Regions from separate parts of the Mesorhizobium sp. M1403 genome, predicted to be linked through region 2. Evidence: predicted binding sites of a transcription regulator. Region 2 holds the regulator's gene; the other holds the start of a gene.
What was found. The regulator HrcA, encoded in region 2, represses chaperone genes, less so after heat shock. The targets are predictions, from matches to a motif close to GTTAGCACTCNCNNNNNGNGAGTGCTAAC.
Positions count from the first base shown of each region.

Region 1: groES (co-chaperone GroES) is a predicted target of HrcA. The motif match lies at 1,586-1,614, and genes of this name have one in related genera.

Region 1 covers NZ_JAMYKY010000007.1:126,527-131,007, reverse strand. Annotated here, with positions in the region: gene NKH01_RS14875 (GyrI-like domain-containing protein) at 1-472, shown strand, start outside; gene NKH01_RS14870 (bifunctional helix-turn-helix transcriptional regulator/GNAT family N-acetyltransferase) at 510-1,445, opposite strand; gene groES (co-chaperone GroES) at 1,674-1,970, shown strand; gene groL (chaperonin GroEL) at 2,033-3,688, shown strand; gene NKH01_RS14855 (TetR/AcrR family transcriptional regulator) at 3,906-4,481, opposite strand, start outside.
Region 2 covers NZ_JAMYKY010000026.1:5,240-9,720, forward strand. Annotated here, with positions in the region: gene NKH01_RS28410 (LysE family translocator) at 76-693, opposite strand; gene NKH01_RS28415 (PQQ-dependent sugar dehydrogenase) at 781-2,136, opposite strand; gene NKH01_RS28420 (hypothetical protein) at 2,238-2,435, opposite strand; gene hrcA (heat-inducible transcriptional repressor HrcA) at 2,469-3,581, opposite strand; gene rph (ribonuclease PH) at 3,714-4,430, shown strand; gene NKH01_RS28435 (VOC family protein) at 4,465-4,481, shown strand, end outside.

The sequences.
Region 1 (4,481 bases), on a different contig from region 2:
TCTCGCCACTCTCGAACCGCCGCGTTTTGAGACCAGCCGGCCGTTTCTCATCGCCGGTCTCGGCGAGCGCTACAGCTGCGAAACCAGCGCCGGCATCCCGATGCAGTGGCAGCGGTTCGGCCCCTATATTGGCAACATTCCTGGCGAGATCGGCGACGTCGCCTATGGCGTCTGCGTCAACGGCGACGACGCCGGCAATTTCGACTACATCGCTGGCGTCGAAGTGTCCGATTTTTCGGACCTGCCGAGGGAGTTTTGGCGTGTGCGCGTGCCGGCGCAGAAATACGCCGTGTTCGCCCATCGTGACCATATCTCGACCATCCGCCGCACGGTCAACACGATCTGGAACAAATGGCTGCCAGCCTCTGGGCACGAGATCGCCGATGCGCCGGAATTCGAGCGCTACGGCCCCGAATTTGATCCGCGCAGCGGCAACGGCGGGCTGGAAATCTGGATACCGGTCAAAGGGTGAGGTACGGCAGGCCGGCGCCGAAGCGCCGGAAGCGCTGCTACAACTCCAAATTCCAGTTCTGGCCGACCAGATCCTTGCCGAAGGAATGGTGGCGCTCCTCGTTGGTCAATTTAAAGCCCGCAGCCTCATAGATGTGGCGGGCGGCGGCGAGCACGTCGTTGGTCCACAGCGTCAGTGTCCTGTAACCCGTGGCGCGGCAAAAGCCGATACATTCCTCGACCAGCCGCTTGCCGATGCCGAGACCTCGCGCCGAGGGCTCGACGTAGAGCAGGCGCAATTTCGCCACCGCGTCCGACTGGCGCACGACGAAGACGGAGCCGACGACCTCGCCTTCCCGCTCGGCGATCCAGCTGCGTTCCCATTTCGGATCGAAGGATTTGACGAAGGCACCGAGGATTTCGGCGACCAGCGCTTCATAGGTTTCGTCCCAGCCATATTCCTGCGCGTAGAGCAGGCCCTGGCGATGAATAATCCAGCCGATGTCGCCGACTTGCAGAGGCCGCAGCATATAGGGAATTTTGGGCTCGGCGCTTCCGCCCAGCAAACGCTGCACCGTCTGCATGGCTTTGACCAGCCTGTCCTGTTCAGCATCCGAAAGCCGGTCGAGCAAAGCCGCGACCTGGTCGTGCGAGCCCTGGTTCAGCGGTGCGAAGGCCTGCCGCCCGGCCTTGGTCAGCGCGATCGACGAGCGCCGCGCATCCGCCTCGATCGTGGCACGCTCGACCAGATCACGCTCCTCGAACTTCTTCAGCAGCCGGCTGAGATAACCGGCATCGAGGCCGAGATCGCGCCCAAGATCCGTGGCGGTCAGGCCATCGCGATGCGCCAGCTCATAGAGCACCCGCGCCTCGGTCAGCGAGAAGGTGCTTTTCAGCAGCCCTTCGTCGAGCAGCCCGATCTGGCGGGTAGAAAAGCGGTTGAAGGCCCGCACCGCGTCGATCCGCTCCTTGCCTGGGTGATGATGAATGGTCATGGCATCCTCCTCCGGGCAAGATCAGCGATTTAGTTGACTTGGTCAAGTATCTGTTTGAAGCATCCGTTTGAAGCAATTGTCCTGATGATGCTCACCGGGCGCCTTGACTCGCGCGAGTTGCCAGACTATTTCAGCGCCACGTTAGCACTCCCCCAAGATGAGTGCTAACCATGTCCGGCGCCGCCGGACGGAGGAACTGTTCTCACCATTCTCATCGAGGAATAAAAAATGGCAAAGTCGAAGTTCCGCCCGCTTCATGACCGCGTGGTCGTTCGTCGGGTCGAATCCGAATCCAAGACCGCGGGCGGGATCATCATTCCCGACACGGCGAAGGAAAAGCCGCAGGAAGGCGAGATCATCGCCGTCGGTTCCGGCGCCCGTGACGAAGCCGGCAAGCTCGTCCCGCTGGACGTCAAGGCCGGCGACCGTATCCTGTTCGGCAAGTGGTCGGGCACCGAAGTCAAGCTCAATGGCGAAGACCTTCTGATCATGAAGGAAGCCGACATTATGGGCATCATCGGCTGAATATCGGCCTCACCCTCATTTAAATCTTCGGGCTCAATCCAAGCCCCTGCCAGGAGCTAAAAATGGCTGCCAAAGACGTAAAATTCTCCCGCGACGCTCGTGAGCGCATGCTGCGCGGCGTCAACATCCTCGCCGACGCGGTGAAGGTCACGCTCGGCCCCAAGGGCCGCAACGTCGTCATCGACAAGTCGTTCGGCGCACCGCGCATTACCAAGGACGGCGTCACCGTCGCCAAGGAAATCGAGCTTGAAGACAAGTTCGAGAACATGGGCGCGCAGATGGTCCGCGAAGTTGCTTCGAAGACCAACGACATCGCCGGCGACGGCACCACGACCGCGACCGTTCTGGCACAGTCGATCGTCCAGGAAGGCCACAAGGCGGTTGCCGCCGGCATGAACCCGATGGACCTCAAGCGCGGCATCGACCTCGCCGTCGCCGACGTCGTCGCGACGCTGATCAAGAACGCCAAGAAGATCAAGACCTCGGAAGAGGTTGCCCAGGTCGGCACCATCGCCGGCAATGGCGACGTTTCGGTCGGCTCGATGATCGCGGAAGCGATGCAGAAGGTCGGCAATGAGGGCGTCATCACCGTCGAGGAAGCCAAGACCGCCGAGACCGAGCTCGAAGTCGTCGAAGGCATGCAGTTCGACCGCGGTTATCTCTCGCCCTACTTCGTCACCAACGCCGAGAAGATGGTTGCGGATCTGGAAGACGCCTACATTCTTCTCCACGAGAAGAAGCTCTCCAACCTGCAGGCCATGCTGCCGATCCTCGAGGCTGTCGTGCAGACCTCGAAGCCGCTGGTCATCATTTCGGAAGACGTCGAGGGCGAGGCCCTTGCCACGCTCGTCGTCAACAAGCTGCGTGGCGGCCTGAAGATCGCCGCCGTCAAGGCGCCTGGCTTCGGTGATCGCCGCAAGGCCATGCTGGAAGACATCGCTATCCTCACCGGTGGCCAGGTCATCTCCGAAGACCTCGGCATCAAGCTCGAGAATGTCGGCCTGAACATGCTCGGCCGCGCCAAGAAGGTGTCGATCTCCAAGGAGAACACCACCATCGTCGACGGCGCCGGCAAGAAGGCCGAGATCCAGGGCCGCGTCGCCCAGATCAAGCAGCAGATCGAGGAGACCACCTCGGACTACGACAAGGAGAAGCTGCAGGAACGTCTCGCCAAGCTGGCGGGCGGCGTTGCCGTCATCCGCGTCGGCGGTGCGACCGAAGTGGAAGTCAAGGAAAAGAAGGACCGCGTCGATGACGCCCTCAACGCGACCCGTGCGGCCGTCGAAGAAGGCATCGTTCCCGGCGGCGGCGTCGCACTGCTGCGCGCTTCGCTGAGCATCAAGGCAACCGGCGCCAACTCCGACCAGACCGCCGGCATCAGCATCGTGCGTCGCGCGCTGCAGGCTCCGGCCCGTCAGATCGCGGCCAACGCCGGTGCGGAAGCATCGATCGTTGCCGGCAAGATCCTTGAGAACAAGGGCGCGACCTTCGGCTACAACGCCCAGACCGGCGAATATGGCGACATGATCGCCATGGGTATCGTCGATCCGGTCAAGGTTGTGCGCACGGCTCTGCAGGACGCGGCCTCGGTCGCCGGCCTGCTGGTCACCACCGAAGCCATGATTGCGGAGGCTCCGAAGAAGGAGTCGGCTGGCGGCGGCATGCCTGGCGGCATGGGCGGCGGCGGCATGGGCGGCATGGGCGGTATGGATTTCTAATCCAACCCATCAGCCTTCATGTACGGAAAGGGCGGCCGAGAGGTCGCCCTTTTTCGTTGATGGGACGGAGGATGAGAGGCGGTCCGATTCCAAAGCAAGCGGAAGCATACCCCTGACCGTTTCTTCGGCGTCGGCGCAGAACGTGAATTGCAGAGCTGGAGCGTCGGCCCTTCGGCAGGGCTCCGCGCTGGCCTCGATGCCGTGGAAGCGCGAAACGTCAATGCGCCGTGACTGCGATCTCTTTCGCCGGCAATGCCCCCTCAATCAGCGCCGCGACCTCATCGGCTACCGCCAGCACCGGGGCGCGGTCGCGGGTGGCGCGTGCGATCACCATCAGCCCTTCCAGCGATGATTCGACCAGCAGCGCCAGCGCGTGCGCGCGGCGCTCGGGCACCCCTGCCCTGACGAAGGCCGCCCTGAGCAGGCCTATCCATTGCTCGAAGGCCGACCGGCACAACTCAGCCAACTCCGGCATGTCGGTCGGCGAATCCAACACCACGGGCGCGATCGGGCAACCGAGCGTGAACTGGTTGTCTTCCAGCATGCGCGCGACCGATTGGTAGATGTGGTGGACCGCCACCGCCGGATCTTTTTCGGCAGCGAGCGCGGCGTCCAGCCTCTGCGTCACATCGGCGACGCTATCGCGCGTAACCTCGACGACCAGCTGATCCTTGCCGCCCGGAAAGTGGAAGTAGAGCGAGCCCCTTGGTGCACCTGAGGCACTCAATATGTCGTTGAGCGACGTGCCGTGGTAGCCGCGCTGCCTCAGCAGCAGCGCCGTCGTCTCGAGTAT
Region 2 (4,481 bases):
TCCGAGTGAAGTTCGTGCCGAATGCCCTCGCCTTGGAAAGGCGTGACAATTCCTGGCCGGCTTGGCGAAAGAGGTCTATTGGCGGGCGGCGATAGCTGCCGCCGCCCCGATCATGAAACCGGCGGCGGTGCGGTTGAGTGCCCTCAGCGCCCGCGGCGACTTCAGGAACCAGCGCGCTTTGGCCGCGAGCGCCAGATAAGGCACCAGCACCACAAGCAGGACGACGATCGTGAGCGCGACTAGGATGCCGTAATCGGCCAGCGTGATCGTCTTCAGATCGACGATGGTCGGGGTGATGGCTAGATAGAAGATCATCGTCTTCGGATTGCCGAGCGTGACGGCGAGACCGGCTACAAAGCTGGATGCCAAGCCGCCCTTGCCTTTCTTCGCCTCCACCGTCTCGGGCGTGATGCCGTTCGTCCAGAAACGCCAGCCAAGAAAAGCGAGGTAGGCGACGCCCAGCCATTTGATGACCAGAAAGATCATGCCAAAGGTCTGTGCGACGAAAGCGAGGCCGAGCACCACGGCCGTGAGATACGTCAGGTCGCCGAGCATCAGCCCGAAGGACATGGCCAGCGACGAGCGGAAGCCGGAACCCAGCGCACGCGCAACGAGTGCGGTGACGCCGGGGCCGGGGATGGCTGCGGCGATGCCGAGGGCAGCACTATAGGCGAGGAACCCGGTGAGCGTCATGATTCGCTCTTGTCGCACAATGTGGAAGTTGGGTGAATTCCCTCGGCCCGGATTCGATTGCGCCAGCGCAGCAGGCGACACCGCCGTTCAAGAGCGGCCGTCTTCGTAGGTAACGCGCCAGATGGTGCCGTTGCCGTCCTCGGTGACGATCAGCGAGCCGTCCTTGGCCATCGCGACACCGACCGGGCGGCCCCAGACGGCGTCGTTCGAGATAACGAAGCCGGTCATGAAGTCCTCATATTCGCCGGTCGGCTTGCCATCCCTGAATTTGAGCCTCACCACCTTGTAGCCGGTCCTGGCGCCACGATTCCACGAACCATGCATGGTGACGAAGGCGTCACCCTGATAATCCGCCGGGAAGTTGTTGCCGTCGTAGAAGGCTATATTCATCGGCGCCGAATGCGCCTGCATCAGTACGTCCGGGACAGTGGCCTTGCCGGCTAGGTCGGGCCGCTCGCCCTGATGGCGCGGATCCTCGTGATTGCCGATGTAGTACCAAGGCCAACCATAGAATCCGCCGTCCTTGACTACAGTTGCAAATTCGAACGGCACATTGTCGCCGAGTTCGTCGCGCTCATTGACGACGCACCACAATGCGCCGGTGGCGGGCTGCACGGTCATGCCCGTACAGTTGCGCAGGCCGGTGGCGACAGTTCGGGGATTTTTCCCATCCGGATCGAAGGCGAGCACATCGGCACGGCCGTCCTCGGAGCCCCAGGCCGCCCCGAGCGGCTTTGATTTGGCCCAGGCGTCGAGGCCGCTATCCGGCTCCTTGCCTATGTCCTCGGCGACGTTCGAGGCGGAGCCAACCGACAGATAAAGCGTCTTGCCGTCCGGCGAGAAGGCGATGTCGCGGGTCGTGTGACCGCCCGACGGGATTTTGGCGACAATGGTTTCTGGTTTACCGGATGCCTTCAGGTCACCGTCGCGATAAGGAAAGCGGACGATGCTGTCGCTGTTTGCGACATAGACCCATTGCGGCTTGTCTCCTGGCGGATAGAAGGCGATGCCGTAGGGATAACTGAGCCCCTTGGCGAAGATCGCTTTCTCGATGGGCTTGGCGCTGCCCTCGGCGAGACGATAGACACGTATCTGGTCGGCATGGCTGTTGGCAACGAACAGGTCGCCATTCGGAGCGACGCGCACGACGCGCGGATTGACGATGCCGGATGCGATCAGTTCGGCCGAAAAGCCCGGCGGCAAATCTGGCTTGGCCCTTTCGGGCCGTTCCGCCACGCCGGCGCCGTTCGACGCGGATTGGGCGGGATCGGCTGGCGGCATGTCTTGCGGCCCGATCAGGCGGCGGGTGCCAGGCCTGTCGGCGTGCCAATCGCCAAAAGCGGCTTCGCCTTTGAGCACCTTCTGATCCGCCTGCTGGGCGGCTGCCGGTGTCGCAACAAGGAGAGCAGCGGCAATGGCCGCAAAGCCGCCAGATCGGATCATCAACGTCCTCCGGGATTCGCCTCGAAAAGGGCAAACAGGATGAGGCATTGGTCGTTCCAAGCGGCCGTCCAGCACACGAGGATTTGAAGCCGAACCCCGATTCACTTGCCGGCGGCGTAGAAATCGTCGTCGAGGCGCTTTTCCAGCGCGACCAGATCGGCCGGCAGCGGCAAGCCCATGGCCCGCATCTCTTGCAGCTTCTCGCGCAACTGCTCTTGCACCTCGTGCTGATCCTCTGGCTGGTTGATCATTTCTTCGAGCAGCAGGCTGATCTGGGCCTTGAACGATTCCAGCGCCATTCTTTTTCTCCTTGCGGCAGGCCGCGGCGGCTCCTAGCGCAGCATGCGCGAAATCAGCTGCGCGGTATAGTCGACCATCGGTACTATGCGCGCATAATTCAGCCGCGTCGGCCCGATGACGCCGAGCGCACCGACGACGCGGGCGTCCTTGTCGCGATAGGGTGCCACCACCAGTGATGAGCCCGACAGAGAAAACAGCTTGTTTTCCGAACCGATGAAGATGCGCACGCCCGGGCCCTCCTCGGCGAGGTCGAGGAGCTGGATCAGTCCGTCCTGGGTTTCGAGATCCTCGAAGAGATGCCGCAGCAATTCGATGTCGGCCTGGGCAGTGACGTTTTCCAGGAGATTGGCGCGGCCGCGCACGATAAGCCGCCCAGGCACCCCGCTTTCGGCGCCTGCCCAGACCGCCAGGCCCTTCTCGACCAGATCCTGTGAAAGCGTATCGAGGGCTGCCCTGGTCTCTTCCTTGATGCGGGCGATCTCGACCCGCGCTTCGGCCAGGGTGCGGCCGCGAATATGGGCGTTGAGGAAATTGGAGGCTTCGTGCAATTGCGAGACGGTGATGCCGGCGGGCAGATCGACGACGCGATTTTCGACGTCGCCGTTCTGCGAGACCAGCACGGCCAACGCCTTGGTCGGCTCGAGCTGGATGAATTCGATGTGCTTCAGCGCCACCTCGTTCTTGGCGGCGAGCACGAGGCCGGCGCCGCGCGACATGCCGGACAGCATCTGGCTGGCCTCGGTCAGCATATGCTCCAGCGTCGCGCCCGAGCCGGAGGCGCGCACCTGCGCCTCGATGGTGCGGCGCTCCTCGTCGGAGAGGTCACCGAGTTCCATGAACGCATCGACGAAGAAGCGCAGGCCAGCCTGGGTCGGCAGACGGCCGGCCGAAATATGCGGCGCATAGATCAGGCCGAGATGCTCGAGGTCGCTCATCACGTTGCGGATGGTGGCCGGCGATAGCGACGACGGCAGGATGCGCGACAGGCTGCGCGAGCCGACCGGCTCGCCATCCCTCAGATAAGAATCGACGATGCGCCGGAAGATGTCGCGCGAACGCATGTCGAGCGATTGAAGCGCGGGCGATTGCAGCGCGTGCGACGGGAGCACGTGCGATTGCGAACCGGGATCGACTGCCTTGGTCATTTCGAGCCAAAAACCTCCGGCCCGAAGATATAGACTTCCGCGGCGTCGGCGCAACCGGTCCATTTTCCTTTGCGCCTCACGCCCCGTGCGGCTACAAGCCGGCCAAGATCCCGAAGAAAGAAAGAAGCCTGAATGCGCCCTTCCAAACGCCAGTTCGACGAAATGCGCCCCATCTCCTTCGAGCGCGGCGTCTCCAAGCATGCGGAAGGCTCGTGCCTGGTGAAGTTCGGCGACACGCATGTGCTGTGCACGGCCAGCCTGGAGGAAAAGGTGCCGGGTTGGATGCGCAACTCCGGTAAGGGCTGGGTGACGGCGGAATACGGCATGCTGCCGCGTTCGACCGGCGAGCGCATGCGCCGCGAGGCTTCGGCCGGCAAACAAGGCGGCCGCACGCTGGAGATCCAGCGGCTGATCGGCCGCTCCCTGCGCGCCGTGGTCGATCTGCAGGCGCTCGGCGAGCAGCAGATCACCGTCGACTGTGATGTGATCCAGGCCGATGGCGGCACGCGCACCGCTTCGATCACCGGCGGCTGGGTGGCGCTTTACGATTGCCTGCGCTGGATGGAAGCCCGCCAAATGGCGAGCCTGGGCAAGGTGCTGAAGGATCACGTTGCGGCGATCTCCTGCGGCATCCATGATGGTCAGCCGGTCATCGACCTTGACTATATCGAGGATTCCTCGGCCGGAACCGACGCCAATTTCGTCATGACCGGCAAGGGCGGCATCGTCGAGATCCAGGGCACGGCCGAGGGCGAGCCGTTCTCGGAAGAGCAGTTCGCGGCCTTGATGGGGCTGGCCAAGAAGGGCATTCAGCGCCTGGTCAGCCTGCAGCAGATGGCGGTGGACTGATCTTCAGTTTATGACGATGAGGATTGATAATCCTGTGACCCCTTCCGCAAT